One region of the Escherichia sp. MAL-1 genome, then DNA from elsewhere that is predicted to be linked to it. Evidence: predicted binding sites of a transcription regulator. Region 1 holds the regulator's gene; the other holds the start of a gene.
The links. The regulator Fur, encoded in region 1, represses iron uptake genes when iron is present. The targets are predictions, from matches to a motif close to ATAATAATGAGAACNACTATCAA.

Region 1 (7,509 bases):
CGCCTGGGCGTCAAGAGAATATAGTGTAGACAACAGCAGCATAAAGCGATTGACCGCTCGCTTTTGCTCTGCGTATTCGTCCGAAAGCAGAAGTTCACGCATTGCGCGAACCTTGTCTTTAATCGTTTTGACCGGCTTCGCTTCGACGATAGCAGGTGACGCAACGCGAACCTCTTTCGTCACCGGAGCAGCAGGCTGTGATGCGGCGGAAAATTTCAACATACGCCGTAAAATGTCGGATGCGCTCTCGCCGATATGCTTAGTGTGGCTGGCAATATAGCTGTAGAGTTCATCATCAACTTCAATCGTTTTCATCTTAATCCAGTGCAGTGTCTTAGCTGAATACAAGTCGCCAGGAGTATATGAATAAATCCCGGCAGCGGATAGCGTCAAGCCTGGCTTGCAGAAAAACTCGGAATAAACCTTATTTGTTGCAGCCCTGTGGCACAATGGTCAACATAATACCCTAACCCGACAACGCGAAAAAAAGAACTTTGCCATGAAATTGAATATCCGCGCGCAAACTGCACAAAACCAGCACAATAATTCTCCCATCGTTCTTGTCCATGGTCTGTTTGGTAGCCTCGACAACCTTGGCGTACTGGCTCGCGATCTGGTAAACGATCACAATATCATCCAGGTTGATATGCGTAACCACGGTCTTTCACCGAGAGAGCCGGTAATGAATTACCCGGCGATGGCGCAGGATCTTGTTGATACCCTGGATGCACTGCAGATCGACAAAGCAACATTTATCGGTCACTCCATGGGCGGTAAAGCGGTAATGGCACTTACTGCACTGGCCCCCGATCGCATCGATAAACTGGTGGCGATCGATATCGCACCGGTCGACTATCACGTACGCCGTCATGATGAGATTTTCGCAGCTATCAACGCGGTCAGTGAATCGGACGCACAAACTCGCCAGCAAGCAGCAGCAATAATGCGCCAGCATCTTAATGAAGAAGGGGTGATTCAGTTTCTGTTGAAATCTTTTGTTGACGGGGAGTGGCGCTTTAACGTGCCGGTATTGTGGGATCAGTATCCGCATATTGTGGGTTGGGAGAAAATCCCGGCATGGGATCACCCTGCCCTGTTTATCCCTGGTGGTAATTCTCCGTATGTTAGCGAGCAGTACCGTGATGATTTACTGGCACAATTTCCACAGGCACGGGCGCATGTCATTGCAGGCGCGGGTCACTGGGTCCATGCTGAAAAACCAGATGCGGTATTACGCGCTATCCGTCGCTATCTCAATGATTAACGCAACTGATTAAAAACCCAGCGTCCGCGTCGCTTTCCGCGCGTGGGCGTTGGCGTGACTCATCGCGCTGATGTATTATGGCGCGCTATCCATCCGGGCAGAGGCCTGGCTGATTGTTTCCCCCGAAGTCACCAAGATCATGGCCAAAGAACAAACGGACCGTACGACATTAGATCTGTTCGCGCACGAGCGTCGACCGGGACGACCGAAAACTAATCCGCTTTCGCGCGATGAACAGCTGCGTATTAATAAACGCAACCAACTAAAACGCGACAAAGTACGTGGCCTTAAGCGTGTCGAACTGAAGCTGAACGCGGAAGCTGTCGAGGCGCTGAACGAGCTGGCGGAATCGCGCAATATGAGCCGTAGCGAACTGATCGAAGAGATGTTAATGCAGCAACTGGCGGCGCTGCGTAGTCAGGGCATCGTTTAAATTTCCACTTTCATGTAGCACAGTGTGCAGTCCTGCTCGTTTGCTGATTCCGCAAGACTGCCTGTTCTGCTATGATTGCCTTTATCCGTGGGCAATTTTCCACCCCCATTTCAATAAGTTTCAAGAGGTTATTTCACTCATGGCTATCACTGGCATCTTTTTCGGCAGCGACACCGGTAATACCGAAAATATCGCAAAAATGATTCAAAAACAGCTTGGTAAAGACGTTGCCGATGTCCATGACATTGCAAAAAGCAGCAAAGAAGATCTGGAAGCTTATGACATTCTGCTGCTGGGCATCCCAACCTGGTATTACGGCGAAGCGCAGTGTGACTGGGATGACTTCTTCCCGACTCTCGAAGAGATTGATTTCAATGGCAAACTGGTTGCGCTGTTTGGTTGTGGTGACCAGGAAGATTACGCCGAATATTTCTGCGACGCATTGGGCACCATCCGCGACATCATTCAACCGCGCGGTGCAACCATCGTTGGTCACTGGCCAACTGCGGGCTATCATTTCGAAGCATCAAAAGGTCTGGCAGATGACGACCACTTTGTCGGTCTGGCTATCGACGAAGACCGTCAGCCGGAACTGACCGCTGAACGTGTAGAAAAATGGGTTAAACAGATTTCTGAAGAGTTGCATCTCGACGAAATTCTCAATGCCTGATGTGATGCGGCGTAGACTCATGTCTACGCCGTATTAATAGATAATGCCAATCAAAATAATTGCTACAAATTTGTAACTTTTGCTGTTGTACCTGTACAATGTCCCGGTGTTCAAGTGGCCTTGCCGTTGTAAATGTAAGCTATGCCACGTTTTTATTAACAATATTTGCCAGGGACTTGTGGTTTTCATTTAGGCGTGGCAATTCTATAATGATACGCATTATCTCAAGAGCAAATTCTGTCACTTCTTCTAATGAAGTGAACCGCTTAGTAACAGGACAGATTCCGCATGACTGATAACAATACCGCCCTAAAGAAAGCTGGCCTGAAAGTAACGCTTCCTCGTTTAAAAATCCTGGAAGTTCTTCAGGAGCCGGACAACCATCACGTCAGTGCGGAAGATTTATACAAACGTCTGATCGATATGGGTGAAGAAATTGGTCTGGCTACGGTATATCGCGTACTGAACCAGTTTGACGACGCTGGTATCGTCACCCGCCACAATTTTGAAGGCGGTAAATCCGTATTTGAACTGACACAGCAACATCACCACGATCACCTGATCTGCCTCGACTGCGGCAAGGTTATCGAATTTAGTGATGATTCCATCGAAGCGCGTCAGCGTGAAATTGCCGCAAAACATGGCATTCGCCTGACTAACCACAGTCTCTATCTTTACGGTCACTGTGCCGAAGGCGATTGCCGCGAAGATGAGCACGCGCACGAAGGCAAATAAGCCAGCCTGAACGAGAAAAGCCAACCTGCGGGTTGGCTTTTTTATGCAAGGGAAATAAGAAAAGCGAGAGTTACAGCTCTCACTTATTTGTTATTACTGCGAATTTCCTGCCAGACCTTATCACAATCGGCTTTCACCGCCTGATCATTTCCGGTTTGCGTTGCACGCAGACACTGCTGATAATCCAGTACGCGGACACTTTCCTGGTCGGCAAACTGCTGATGTTGTTTCTCTTTCTTCAGCACGTTTAACACGCTCTGGCAGGCTTCAATTTTTTCCGGCGAACCTTGCGCGGTGTTGATACAGGCGCTGTATGCCTCTTTCAGACGGCTGTCTTCCTGTGGTGCGGTTGATTGCGCACAAGCTACCAGCCCCGATGCCATCATGGCGATGAGAATCAGTTTTTTCATAGCAAATTCCTCAAACGTGCGGCAGGCACAAAACCTGCCGCGTCGGGCATCAGAAGATGGTGAATGGTGCGATTACCATAAATTTTACGTCACGCTCATCCTGGAAGATGTTGCCGTAACCACCGCCCCAGCTTGGGATGTCGGAGTGGTTGTCGTATTCGGTGAAGTGCAGTTTGAACATCGTGCCTTTGGCGCGACCGTCCTGAATGGTATAGACCGCATCCAGGCTGTATGCAGACTCTTCAATAGTCCGGTTTTTGTCGTAGTACGCATCCGGATTGCTCTGCCAGGTCGCAGGTTTAGCATCCCATGCGTAAACGTAGGAAGCGCCGATGGCGAAGCCTGGAAGATTCCAGTTTTTCAGGTCATACATCGCACCGAAGAAGACTGCTTTTTCGCCGTTGGCGTTGAAGTCAGAACGGTTGTCCCACCAGATATCCAGGCGACCGTTTGAGGAAGCGTAGGTTGGAGTCATACGTTGCAGGAAGTATCCCTGCTGACCGTCAGCCTTAACCCAGGTGCCTTCGAGGCGCAAATCCACTACGTCAGCCGCCCGGTAACCAAAGGTCAACGCCTGCAGCCAGGCGGTGCCGTCATAAAGGTCGTTGACGCTGCGATCGTCAACTTTATCGCGGGTACCGTAGAACTGGTAGCTGGTGGTTAACGGGCTACCGGCGATATCAAATTTGTAGCTGGCTTTGGCAAAATATTGATCGATATACCCTTCCGCCTGACCAAAAGCCGCTTCCAGTACGAAGTTATTTTTGAAGTCGTATTTCGCCCCAAGGGAGTGCAGATAATCAACTTTGGTGGTTTTATCGTTCTGATAAAACTCATCCATTTCCAGATGCCACGGCGCTTTGTATTCGTTGGTCCACATGTAGGAGAAACTCAACGCACCGGCATCGCCGTAATCAAAATTCGCTCCGGCTTCCGCACCCTGATAAGTACCCGGCATAAAGCTCCAGTGAGGCGCTAACAGCGTCTGACCGGTTGGCTGAATATAACCTGCCCTCGCCCAAACCGGACCGTATTTAAATTTGGCCGCTGCTTTATACAGGCTTATACCGCTTTTGTCGCCGGACCAGTCTTCGTCATAGGCTTTATTACTTTTTGAAAACGCGATTTCGTTCGGGTGAGAGCTGTCGCCGTTTTCCGCCATTTCAATCGCCGTAAACGCGGCAATATCAAGGCCGAACATATCAGCAGCATAACCAGACTGAAAATCGAGGTTGGCATTCCAGGTGGAGTGAGAAAGGTTGGTTTTGTATTTGTCGCCGTCGGTAACATCTTTACGGTCGCGTTCACGCTGCCAGTAATATATACCGCCGGTTAAGGTTGAATCGTCGATGAATCCTTCGGCGCGAGCCTCCGGCATTGCCATAAAGCCCGACATTGCTGTAACACCGGCGATAGCCAGCGCCAGCGTACTACGTTTGCCACTAAACGTACGCATGGGTTAATCCTCTTTGACGTATAAATTGCTGCACCAAAGGTGAACAGCGAAAAAATAAAAATTAAAAAAGTAGCGTTGAGAAAAGTCTCGCTGACTACAGGAACAGACTATTTTTCGCGACGCGAATTATCAATCTCTTTCTGTAACCAGAATGTAAGAACATGAGCAACCGCACATATTTTGATGATTTTTGTTACAAGGCTTAAGTTTGCGGTTGAAAGGCTTGCAGAAGAATAAAAGCGTGAAATTCCAGCAAGATGAAAGCGGTTACATTTTATTTAATTATGTTTTGTTATTTTAAATTTATTTTATGGATAAATTGCGAAGCGGAATTAATTCGCGAAGAAAAGTAGAAAAAACGCCGCTGAACGCGGCGTTTTGGATTGTTTGTTGTTTCTTGCCGGATGCGGCGTGAACGCCTTATCCGGCCTACAAAAGCACGCAAACTCAATATATTGCAGAGATCATGTAGGCCTGATAAGCGTAGCGCATCAGGCAATTTAGCGTTTGAAACTGTTTGTCTGTTCCTTGCCGGATGCGACGTAAACGCCCCATCCGGCATAGCGAAACTTAAAATTACTCGCCTACTTTCGCCCAGGTATCACGCAGCCCAACGGTGCGGTTAAATACCGGTTTTTCCGCCGTAGAATGGCGGCTATCGAGGCAGAAGTAACCTTCACGCTCAAACTGGAATGCTTTACCCGCAACCGCATCTTTCAGCGACGGTTCAGCAAAGCCCTGTTTGATCACCAGCGATTCCGGGTTAATCACCGACAGGAAATCATCCGCAGCACCTGGGTTAGGCACGCTGAACAGACGGTCATACAAACGGATTTCAACCGGCAGCGCATGTGCCGCGCTCACCCAGTGAATAACACCTTTGACTTTACGACCATCTGCCGGATCTTTGCTTAAGGTATCGGCGTCATAAGTACAGAAGATGGTGGTGATATTACCTTCGGCATCTTTCTCGACGCGTTCTGCCTTAATCACATAAGCATTACGCAGACGCACTTCTTTACCCAGCACCAGACGTTTGTACTGCTTGTTAGCTTCTTCGCGGAAATCGGCGCGATCAATCCAAATCTCACCGCTAAACGGCACCTGACGGCTGCCCATTTCCGGTTTGTTCGGATGGTTCGGCATGGTAACCATTTCGCCTTCGCCCTGATAGTTTTCGATAACCAGTTTCACCGGATCGATAACCGCCATTGCGCGCGGCGCATTTTCGTTGAGATCTTCACGGATGCAGGATTCCAGCGACGCCATCTCAATGGTGTTGTCCTGCTTGGTCACGCCGATGCGTTTGCAGAACTCACGAATAGAAGCCGCAGTGTAACCACGACGACGCAGACCGGAAATGGTCGGCATACGCGGGTCATCCCAGCCTTCAACGTGCTTGTCGGTCACCAGCAGGTTCAACTTACGCTTGGACATCACGGTGTATTCCAGATTCAGGCGCGAGAACTCATACTGGCGCGGGTGAACAGGAATCGTGATGTTGTCCAGTACCCAGTCGTACAGACGACGGTTGTCCTGGAACTCAAGCGTACACAGAGAGTGCGTAATACCTTCCAGGGCATCGCTGATGCAGTGGGTGAAGTCGTACATCGGGTAGATGCACCACTTGTTGCCAGTCTGGTGGTGTTCAGCAAATTTAATACGGTACAGCACCGGATCGCGCATCACGATAAACGGTGAAGCCATGTCGATTTTCGCACGCAGGCAGGCTTTACCTTCTTCAAAACCACCGGCACGCATTTTTTCGAACAGCGCCAGGTTCTCTTCAACGCTGCGGTCGCGGTACGGGCTGTTTTTACCCGGTTGCGTCAGGGTGCCGCGGTATTCGCGGATCTGTTCCGGCGTCAGTTCATCAACGTACGCCAGGCCTTTATTGATCAGTTCGATCGCATAGGCGTGGAGCTGATCAAAATAATCGGAGGAGTAACGGACGTTACCAGACCAGTGAAAACCTAACCACTCTACGTCGTTTTTGATCGACTCAACATACTCGATATCTTCTTTTACCGGGTTAGTGTCGTCGAAACGCAGGTTGCACTGGCCTTTATAGTCCTGGGCGATCCCGAAGTTCAGGCAGATAGATTTCGCATGGCCAATATGCAGATAGCCATTCGGCTCCGGCGGGAAACGGGTGTGTACTGTGGTGTGCTTACCACTGGCCAGATCTTCATCGATGATCTGACGGATAAAGTTAGTCGGGCGGGCTTCTGCCTCACTCATCGTGGATTCCTCAAAGCGTAAACAACGTATAACGGCGTATGATCTTATAAGCGGGACAGGCTGACAACTGTTAGTTTTTTAAAATTGATAATCTAACAAGGATTATGGGGATGATTGATGAAAAAAAAAGCGGCAGAGAAGATCTCCACCGCTTGTCATTGTTGGATGCGACGCTCAAGCGTCGCATCAGGCATAAAGCAGATTACTTTTTGATTTCATACAGCGGTGTTTGACCCGCCACAACATGGCCCTGAGCTTTAATGATCAAGCCACTGAAATCGTCGATATTGCTGCAAACCA
Region 2 (7,509 bases), 390 kb from region 1:
GGCTGGCGATATTGCGCTGCAGTAACGTAGCGACTTCGGTTGAACCGGTAAACATCACCCCGCGTACGCGATCATCACCCGTCAGTTGCGCGCCCACGGTTTCCCCCTGACCTGGCAGCAACTGCACCACGCCTGGCGGTACACCCGCTTCCAGCAAAATGGCGATCCCTTGCGCGGCAATCAGCGGCGTTTGTTCTGCCGGTTTTGCCAGCACGCTGTTACCTGCCGCCAGTGCGGCAGCAATCTGCCCGGTGAAAATAGCCAGCGGGAAGTTCCACGGACTGATACACACCACAGGCCCTAATGGACGGTGGGTTTCGTTAGCGAAATCATCCCGCACCTGTCCGGCATAGTAGTGGAGAAAATCGACCGCTTCGCGCACTTCGGCAATGGCGTTACTGAAGGTTTTTCCGGCTTCACGCACCAGAATACCAATCAGTTGCTGCATCTGGCTTTCCATTAGCACGGCAGCGCGATGCAAAATCGCCGCGCGTTCAACCGGAGGAGTGGCAAACCAGATTGGCGCGTTATTAACCGCACTTTCCAGCGCCTGTTCTACCTCACGCGGCGTGGCTTCACGCACAAAGCCCACAATATCTTTCGGTTCCGCAGGGTTAATAACGGGCGACATCTCACCTGCCGCTACCGGTTGTTCCAGCATTGGCAAGGCCTGCCATTTTTGCAGTGCACTATTGAGCAGGGCAGAAGAGAGCGAGGCCAGCCGGTGTTCGTTAGCGAGATCCAGCCCTGCCGAGTTGTCGCGCCCGTGACCGTAAAGATCGCGCGGCAGGGGAATTTTCGGATGCGGTAATCCAGTTTGCCCTTCCTGTTGCGCCAGTTTTTCTACAGCAGTGACCGGATCGGCGACCAGTTCATCCAGTGGCAAAGAGGTGTCGGCAATACGGTTAACAAACGAGGTGTTAGCACCGTTTTCCAGCAGGCGACGCACCAGATACGCCAACAGCGTTTCATGGGTACCGACCGGAGCATAAATACGACACGGACGGTTAAGTTTGCCGTCGGCAACTTTCCCGGTGACCTGCTCATACAGTGGCTCGCCCATACCATGCAGGCACTGGAACTCGTACTGACCCGGATAGTAGTTCTGACCTGCCAGTTGATAAATCGCTGCCAGCGTATGGGCGTTGTGCGTCGCGAACTGCGGGTAGATTAGATTCGGCACCGCCAGCAGCTTTTTCGCACAGGCGAGATATGAAACGTCGGTATACACCTTGCGGGTATAAACCGGATAGCCTTCAAGGCCGTCCATCTGCGCACGCTTGATTTCACTATCCCAGTACGCGCCTTTCACCAGGCGAATCATCAGACGGCGACGGCTGCGGGTGGCGAGATCAATCAGGTAATCAATCACCAGTGGGCAGCGTTTTTGATAAGCCTGAATAACAAAACCGATACCGTTCCAGCCTGCCAGCTCAGGCTCGAAACAGAGTTTTTCCAGCAGATCGAGGGAGATCTCCAGACGATCGGCCTCTTCGGCGTCAATGTTGATACCAATATCGTACTGACGCGCCAGCAGGGTGAGTGATTTCAGACGTGGGTAAAGCTCTTCCATTACCCGGTCATACTGGGCGCGGCTGTAACGCGGATGCAGCGCCGACAGCTTGATTGAAATGCCCGGACCTTCATAGATGCCACGACCATTGGACGCTTTACCAATGGCGTGAATCGCCTGCTGATAGGAAACCATATACGCTTGTGCATCTGCGGCAGTCAGTGCAGCTTCGCCAAGCATATCGTAAGAGTAACGGAAACCTTTCTCTTCCAGCTTGCGGGCATTGGCTAACGCTTCCGCGATGGTTTCGCCAGTGACGAACTGCTCGCCCATCAGGCGCATCGCCATATCCACACCTTTGCGGATCAGCGGTTCACCGCTTTTACCGATAATGCGGTTCAGCGAGCGGGAGAGGCTGGCTTCGTTATGGGTGGAAACCAGTTTGCCAGTAAACAGCAGCCCCCAGGTGGCGGCATTAACAAACAGTGACGGGCTACGACCAATGTGTGACTGCCAGTTACCGTTGCTGATTTTGTCGCGAATTAACGCATCACGGGTGGCTTTGTCGGGAATACGCAACAACGCTTCCGCCAGACACATCAGCGCCACGCCTTCCTGCGATGACAACGAAAACTCCTGCAATAACCCCTGAACCATACCTGCGCGACCACTGGCGTTTTTTTGATTACGCAGTTTATCGGCCAGTTGATACGCCAGTTTGTGCGCCTGTTCAGCAACTGGCTGCGGCAGGCGGGCTTGTTCCAGCAGCATAGAAACCGCTTCGGTTTCCGGGCGGCGATAGGCCGCTGTGATCGCGGCGCGGGAAACCGACTGGGGCAAAATTTGCTCGGCAAAGTCGAGGAATGGTTGGTGTGGTTCCTCTGCCGGAGTCGGTGCTTCATCGCTCTCATTGGCAGCGCCAGAAAGCAGCGCAGGTAGCTCCGGCAGAGTATCGCTGTTTTCCAGTTGTTCGAGATAAGAAAAAATCGCCTGCTTAATTAACCAGTGTGGCGTGCGATCGATACGTGTCGCGGCAGACTTAATACGCTCACGCGTCGCGTCGTCCAGCTTAACCCCCATGGTGGTGGTTCCCATGCCATTACTCCTGTTGTTCTGAAAGGTGCAACTTAACGTTATCGTGAAATATCCATGATGTTGCAACTTTGTGCAACCATGTTAAATGTGACATGCGTAGCAAGCTTAAAAATGAATGAAATGTTAATAAAAGAAATCGATATGACAGGGATTAAAAAAATAACTCAGACTTTTTCTCTGCGGCAGTTAACATTTTTGAAAGGTGCAACCGCAAAAAATGTGAGAGAGTGCAACCTGATGAAAAATAGTGTCGCTGAGCACTAAAATTTAATGTAAATGGTGTGTTAAATCGATTGTGAATAACCAGCGCTTCCGGCAGGATACGGTCGCCCTGGTAAAACATAAACTCTGTTACCCCGTTCCGGTGGCAGATATAACGGCAAGTTTCGACATTGCCGATAATAATTTTTTGGAGACTTTAGATGGCTATTAGCACACCGATGTTGGTGACATTTTGTGTCTATATCTTTGGCATGATATTGATTGGGTTTATCGCCTGGCGATCAACGAAAAACTTTGACGACTATATTCTGGGCGGTCGTAGCCTTGGGCCATTCGTGACGGCATTATCGGCGGGTGCGTCGGATATGAGCGGCTGGCTGTTAATGGGGTTGCCGGGCGCGGTTTTTCTTTCCGGGATTTCCGAAAGTTGGATCGCCATTGGCCTGACATTAGGCGCGTGGATCAACTGGAAGCTGGTGGCGGGGCGGTTGCGTGTGCATACCGAATACAACAATAACGCCTTAACATTGCCGGATTATTTCACCGGGCGCTTTGAAGATAAAAGCCGCATTTTGCGCATTATCTCCGCGCTGGTGATTTTGCTGTTCTTCACCATTTATTGCGCTTCGGGCATTGTGGCAGGCGCGCGTCTGTTTGAAAGTACCTTTGGCATGAGCTACGAAACGGCTCTGTGGGCGGGAGCTGCGGCGACGATCCTTTACACCTTTATTGGCGGTTTCCTCGCGGTGAGCTGGACTGACACTGTACAGGCCAGCCTGATGATTTTTGCCCTGATCCTGACGCCGGTTATCGTCATTATCAGTGTCGGTGGCTTTGGTGACTCGCTGGAAGTGATCAAACAAAAGAGCATCGAAAACGTTGATATGCTCAAAGGGCTGAACTTTGTCGCCATTATCTCACTGATGGGGTGGGGGCTGGGTTACTTCGGGCAACCGCACATCCTGGCGCGTTTTATGGCGGCAGACTCTCACCACAGCATTGTCCATGCGCGTCGTATCAGTATGACCTGGATGATCCTCTGCCTGGCAGGGGCGGTAGCTGTCGGCTTCTTTGGTATTGCTTACTTTAATGAGCACCCGGCGGTAGCAGGTGCGGTAAACCAGAATGCTGAGCGCGTGTTTATCGAACTGGCGCAAATTCTGTTTAACCCGTGGATTGCCGGGATTCTGCTGTCGGCAATTCTGGCGGCGGTAATGTCAACCTTAAGTTGCCAGCTGCTGGTGTGCTCCAGTGCGATTACCGAAGATTTATACAAAGCGTTTCTGCGTAAACATGCCAGCCAGAAAGAGCTGGTGTGGGTAGGTCGTGTGATGGTGCTGGTGGTGGCGCTGGTGGCCATTGCGCTGGCGGCAAACCCGGAAAACCGTGTGCTGGGGCTAGTGAGCTATGCGTGGGCAGGCTTTGGCGCGGCGTTTGGTCCGGTGGTGCTGTTCTCGGTGATGTGGTCACGCATGACGCGCAACGGTGCGCTGGCGGGGATGATCATCGGGGCGCTGACGGTTATCGTCTGGAAACAGTTCGGCTGGCTGGGACTGTACGAAATTATTCCGGGCTTTATCTTCAGCAGTATTGGGATTGTAGTGTTTAGTTTGCTGGGTAAAGCGCCGTCAGCGGCGATGCAAAAACGCTTTGCCGAGGCCGATGCGCACTATCATTCGGCTCCGCCGTCACGGTTGCAGGAAAGCTAAGGGACTTAGCCTGCGGCGGTTTTGTTTGGCTTCAGCAGCGGGTTGCGCTCCCTTAATGTGCCTCGCCATATAAATTGAATGGTGCAGGGAGCGCGCAGGGGGCGGCCAATCGCCGCCGCCCCCTGCTGTCCCGGCCTTCGGGGAACGCTTGAGCGATTTTGACGCCACCAACACCCGAGCTGTTATTATGTTCCGGGCAAAAAGTTAGATTTGATAATCGCGGATGGACGAAATTGCTTGATACACCCGCTTATCAGTTTTACATGGAAGCTCTGATGCATTGAGTCTGGACAGTTTTGTCGGCTGGATACGGCGTTTACGCGGCATCCGGCAAGAACACATGGCTCGTTGTAAACAATCCCATCTTTGTACCTGGAATAATCGTTTATATCCCCTGGCATTACCTCTCTTTGTTTACATTTCAACATCATTTTATAAACATTCCGCTTGTATTTTTCTTTACCGTAATGATAATCGCTATCACTGCGATTTACTTTTCTTTGCATAGATTGACTCAGAAAAACGTTTAAGGGTGGGTGGCATGTTTGTTCCGTTTCTCATTATGTTGCGCGAAGGACTTGAAGCCGCGCTGATTGTCAGTTTGATTGCCAGCTATCTTAAGCGTACCCAGCGAGGCCGATGGATTGGTGTGATGTGGATTGGCGTGTTGCTTGCCGCTGCGTTGTGCCTGGGCTTGGGTATCTTCATTAACGAAACCACCGGCGAATTTCCGCAAAAAGAACAGGAACTGTTTGAAGGTATCGTGGCGGTGATCGCCGTGGTGATCCTTACCTGGATGGTTTTCTGGATGCGCAAAGTGTCGCGCAACGTCAAAGTGCAACTGGAACAGGCAGTCGATAGCGCATTGCAGCGTGGAAATCATCATGGCTGGGCGCTGGTGATGATGGTCTTTTTTGCCGTTGCAAGGGAAGGGCTGGAGTCGGTCTTTTTCCTGCTGGCGGCATTTCAACAAGATGTCGGGATCTGGCCGCCGCTGGGTGCAATGCTCGGTCTTGCTACTGCCGTGGTGCTAGGCTTCCTGCTCTACTGGGGCGGTATTCGCCTCAATCTTGGTGCATTTTTTAAATGGACCAGCCTGTTTATTCTCTTCGTCGCCGCAGGGCTGGCAGCTGGTGCCATTCGCGCATTTCATGAAGCCGGATTGTGGAACCACTTTCAGGAAATCGCCTTCGATATGAGTGCGGTGCTCTCAACTCACTCGCTGTTTGGCACGCTGATGGAAGGGATTTTTGGCTATCAGGAAGCGCCGAGCGTCAGCGAAGTCGCCGTCTGGTTTATTTATCTCATCCCGGCGCTGGTGGCATTTGCTCTGCCACCACGCGCAGGGGCGACAGCGTCTCGCTCCGCGTAACAAATACGACGCAAACTCTTGCTTAGTTACAACATACTTTAAAGGGATAGTCTCGTTATGACCATTAACTTCCGCCGTAACGCATTGCAGTTGAGCGTGGCTGCGCTGTTTTCTTCTGCTTTTATGGCTAACGCCGCTGATGTGCCGCAGGTCAAAGTGACCGTGACGGATAAGCAGTGCGAACCGATGACCATTACGGTTAACGCCGGGAAAACACAGTTCATTATTCAGAACCACAGCCAGAAGGCGCTGGAGTGGGAGATCCTCAAAGGCGTGATGGTGGTGGAAGAGCGGGAAAATATCGCCCCTGGCTTTAGCCAGAAAATGACGGCGAATTTACAGCCTGGCGAATACGATATGACCTGCGGTCTGCTGACTAACCCGAAAGGGAAGTTGATCGTCAAAGGTGAGGCAACGGCGGATGCGGCGCAAAGTGATGCGCTGTTAAGTCTTGGTGGTGCAATTACTGCATATAAAGCGTATGTCATGGCGGAAACCACGCAGCTGGTGACCGACACCAAAGCCTTTACCGACGCGATTAAAGCAGGCGATATCGAAAAAGCGAAAGCACTGTATGCACCGACGCGCCAGCACTATGAGCGTATTGAACCGATTGCTGAACTGTTCTCCGATCTGGATGGCAGCATTGACGCCCGTGAAGATGATTACGAGCAAAAAGCCGCCGACCCAAAATTCACTGGTTTCCACCGTCTGGAAAAAGCATTGTTTGGCGACAACACCACCAAAGGGATGGATCAGTACGCTGAGCAGCTTTATACCGATGTGGTCGATTTGCAAAAACGCATCAGTGAACTGGCTTTCCCACCTTCAAAAGTGGTCGGCGGCGCAGCCGGACTGATTGAGGAAGTGGCAGCCAGCAAAATTAGCGGTGAAGAAGATCGCTACAGCCACACCGATCTGTGGGATTTCCAGGCTAACGTTGAAGGCTCGCAGAAAATTGTCGATTTGCTGCGTCCACAACTGCAAAAAGCCAACCCGGAACTGCTGGCAAAAGTCGATGCCAACTTTAAAAAGGTCGATACCATTCTGGCGAAATACCGTACTAAAGACGGTTTTGAAACCTACGACAAATTGACCGATGCCGACCGGAATGCACTGAAAGGACCGATTACTGCGCTGGCGGAAGATCTGGCGCAACTTCGCGGTGTGCTGGGACTGGATTAAGCGTTATGCAGTATAAAGATGAAAACGGCGTGAATGAACCGTCACGCCGACGTTTACTGAAAGTGATAGGTGCACTGGCGCTGGCGGGAAGTTGTCCGGTCGCTCATGCACAAAAAACGCAAAGTGCGCCGGGTACGCTTTCACCGGATGCTCGCAATGAGAAACAGCCGTTTTATGGTGAGCATCAGGCAGGGATCCTGACGCCACAACAGGCCGCAATGATGCTGGTGGCGTTTGATGTGCTTGCCAGCGATAAAGCCGATCTTGAGCGGTTGTTTCGCTTGTTGACTCAGCGTTTTGCTTTTCTGACTCAGGGCGGAGCAGCACCAGAAACGCCAAATCCGCGCCTGCCACCACTCGATTCCGGCATTCTTGGCGGCTACATTGCGCCCGATAATCTCACCATCACGTTA

Region 2: the regulator Fur is predicted to act here: its motif matches at 5,001-5,023, upstream of efeU (iron uptake transporter permease EfeU).

The regions. Positions count from the first base shown of each region.
Region 1 is NZ_CM129609.1:3,437,516-3,445,024, forward strand. It holds gene seqA (replication initiation negative regulator SeqA) at 1-315, opposite strand, end outside; gene ybfF (esterase) at 500-1,264, shown strand; gene ybfE (LexA regulated protein) at 1,404-1,697, shown strand; gene fldA (flavodoxin FldA) at 1,837-2,367, shown strand; gene uof (fur leader peptide) at 2,577-2,663, shown strand; gene fur (ferric iron uptake transcriptional regulator) at 2,656-3,102, shown strand; gene chiQ (ChiQ/YbfN family lipoprotein) at 3,186-3,512, opposite strand; gene chiP (chitoporin ChiP) at 3,562-4,968, opposite strand; gene glnS (glutamine--tRNA ligase) at 5,545-7,209, opposite strand; gene ACU8XX_RS17200 (hypothetical protein) at 7,320-7,442, shown strand; gene nagE (PTS N-acetyl glucosamine transporter subunit IIABC) at 7,412-7,509, opposite strand, start outside.
Region 2 is NZ_CM129609.1:3,044,221-3,051,729, reverse strand. It holds gene putA (trifunctional transcriptional regulator/proline dehydrogenase/L-glutamate gamma-semialdehyde dehydrogenase) at 1-2,608, opposite strand, end outside; gene ACU8XX_RS15280 (hypothetical protein) at 2,663-2,872, shown strand; gene putP (sodium/proline symporter PutP) at 3,031-4,539, shown strand; gene efeU (iron uptake transporter permease EfeU) at 5,081-5,911, shown strand; gene efeO (iron uptake system protein EfeO) at 5,969-7,096, shown strand; gene efeB (iron uptake transporter deferrochelatase/peroxidase subunit) at 7,102-7,509, shown strand, end outside.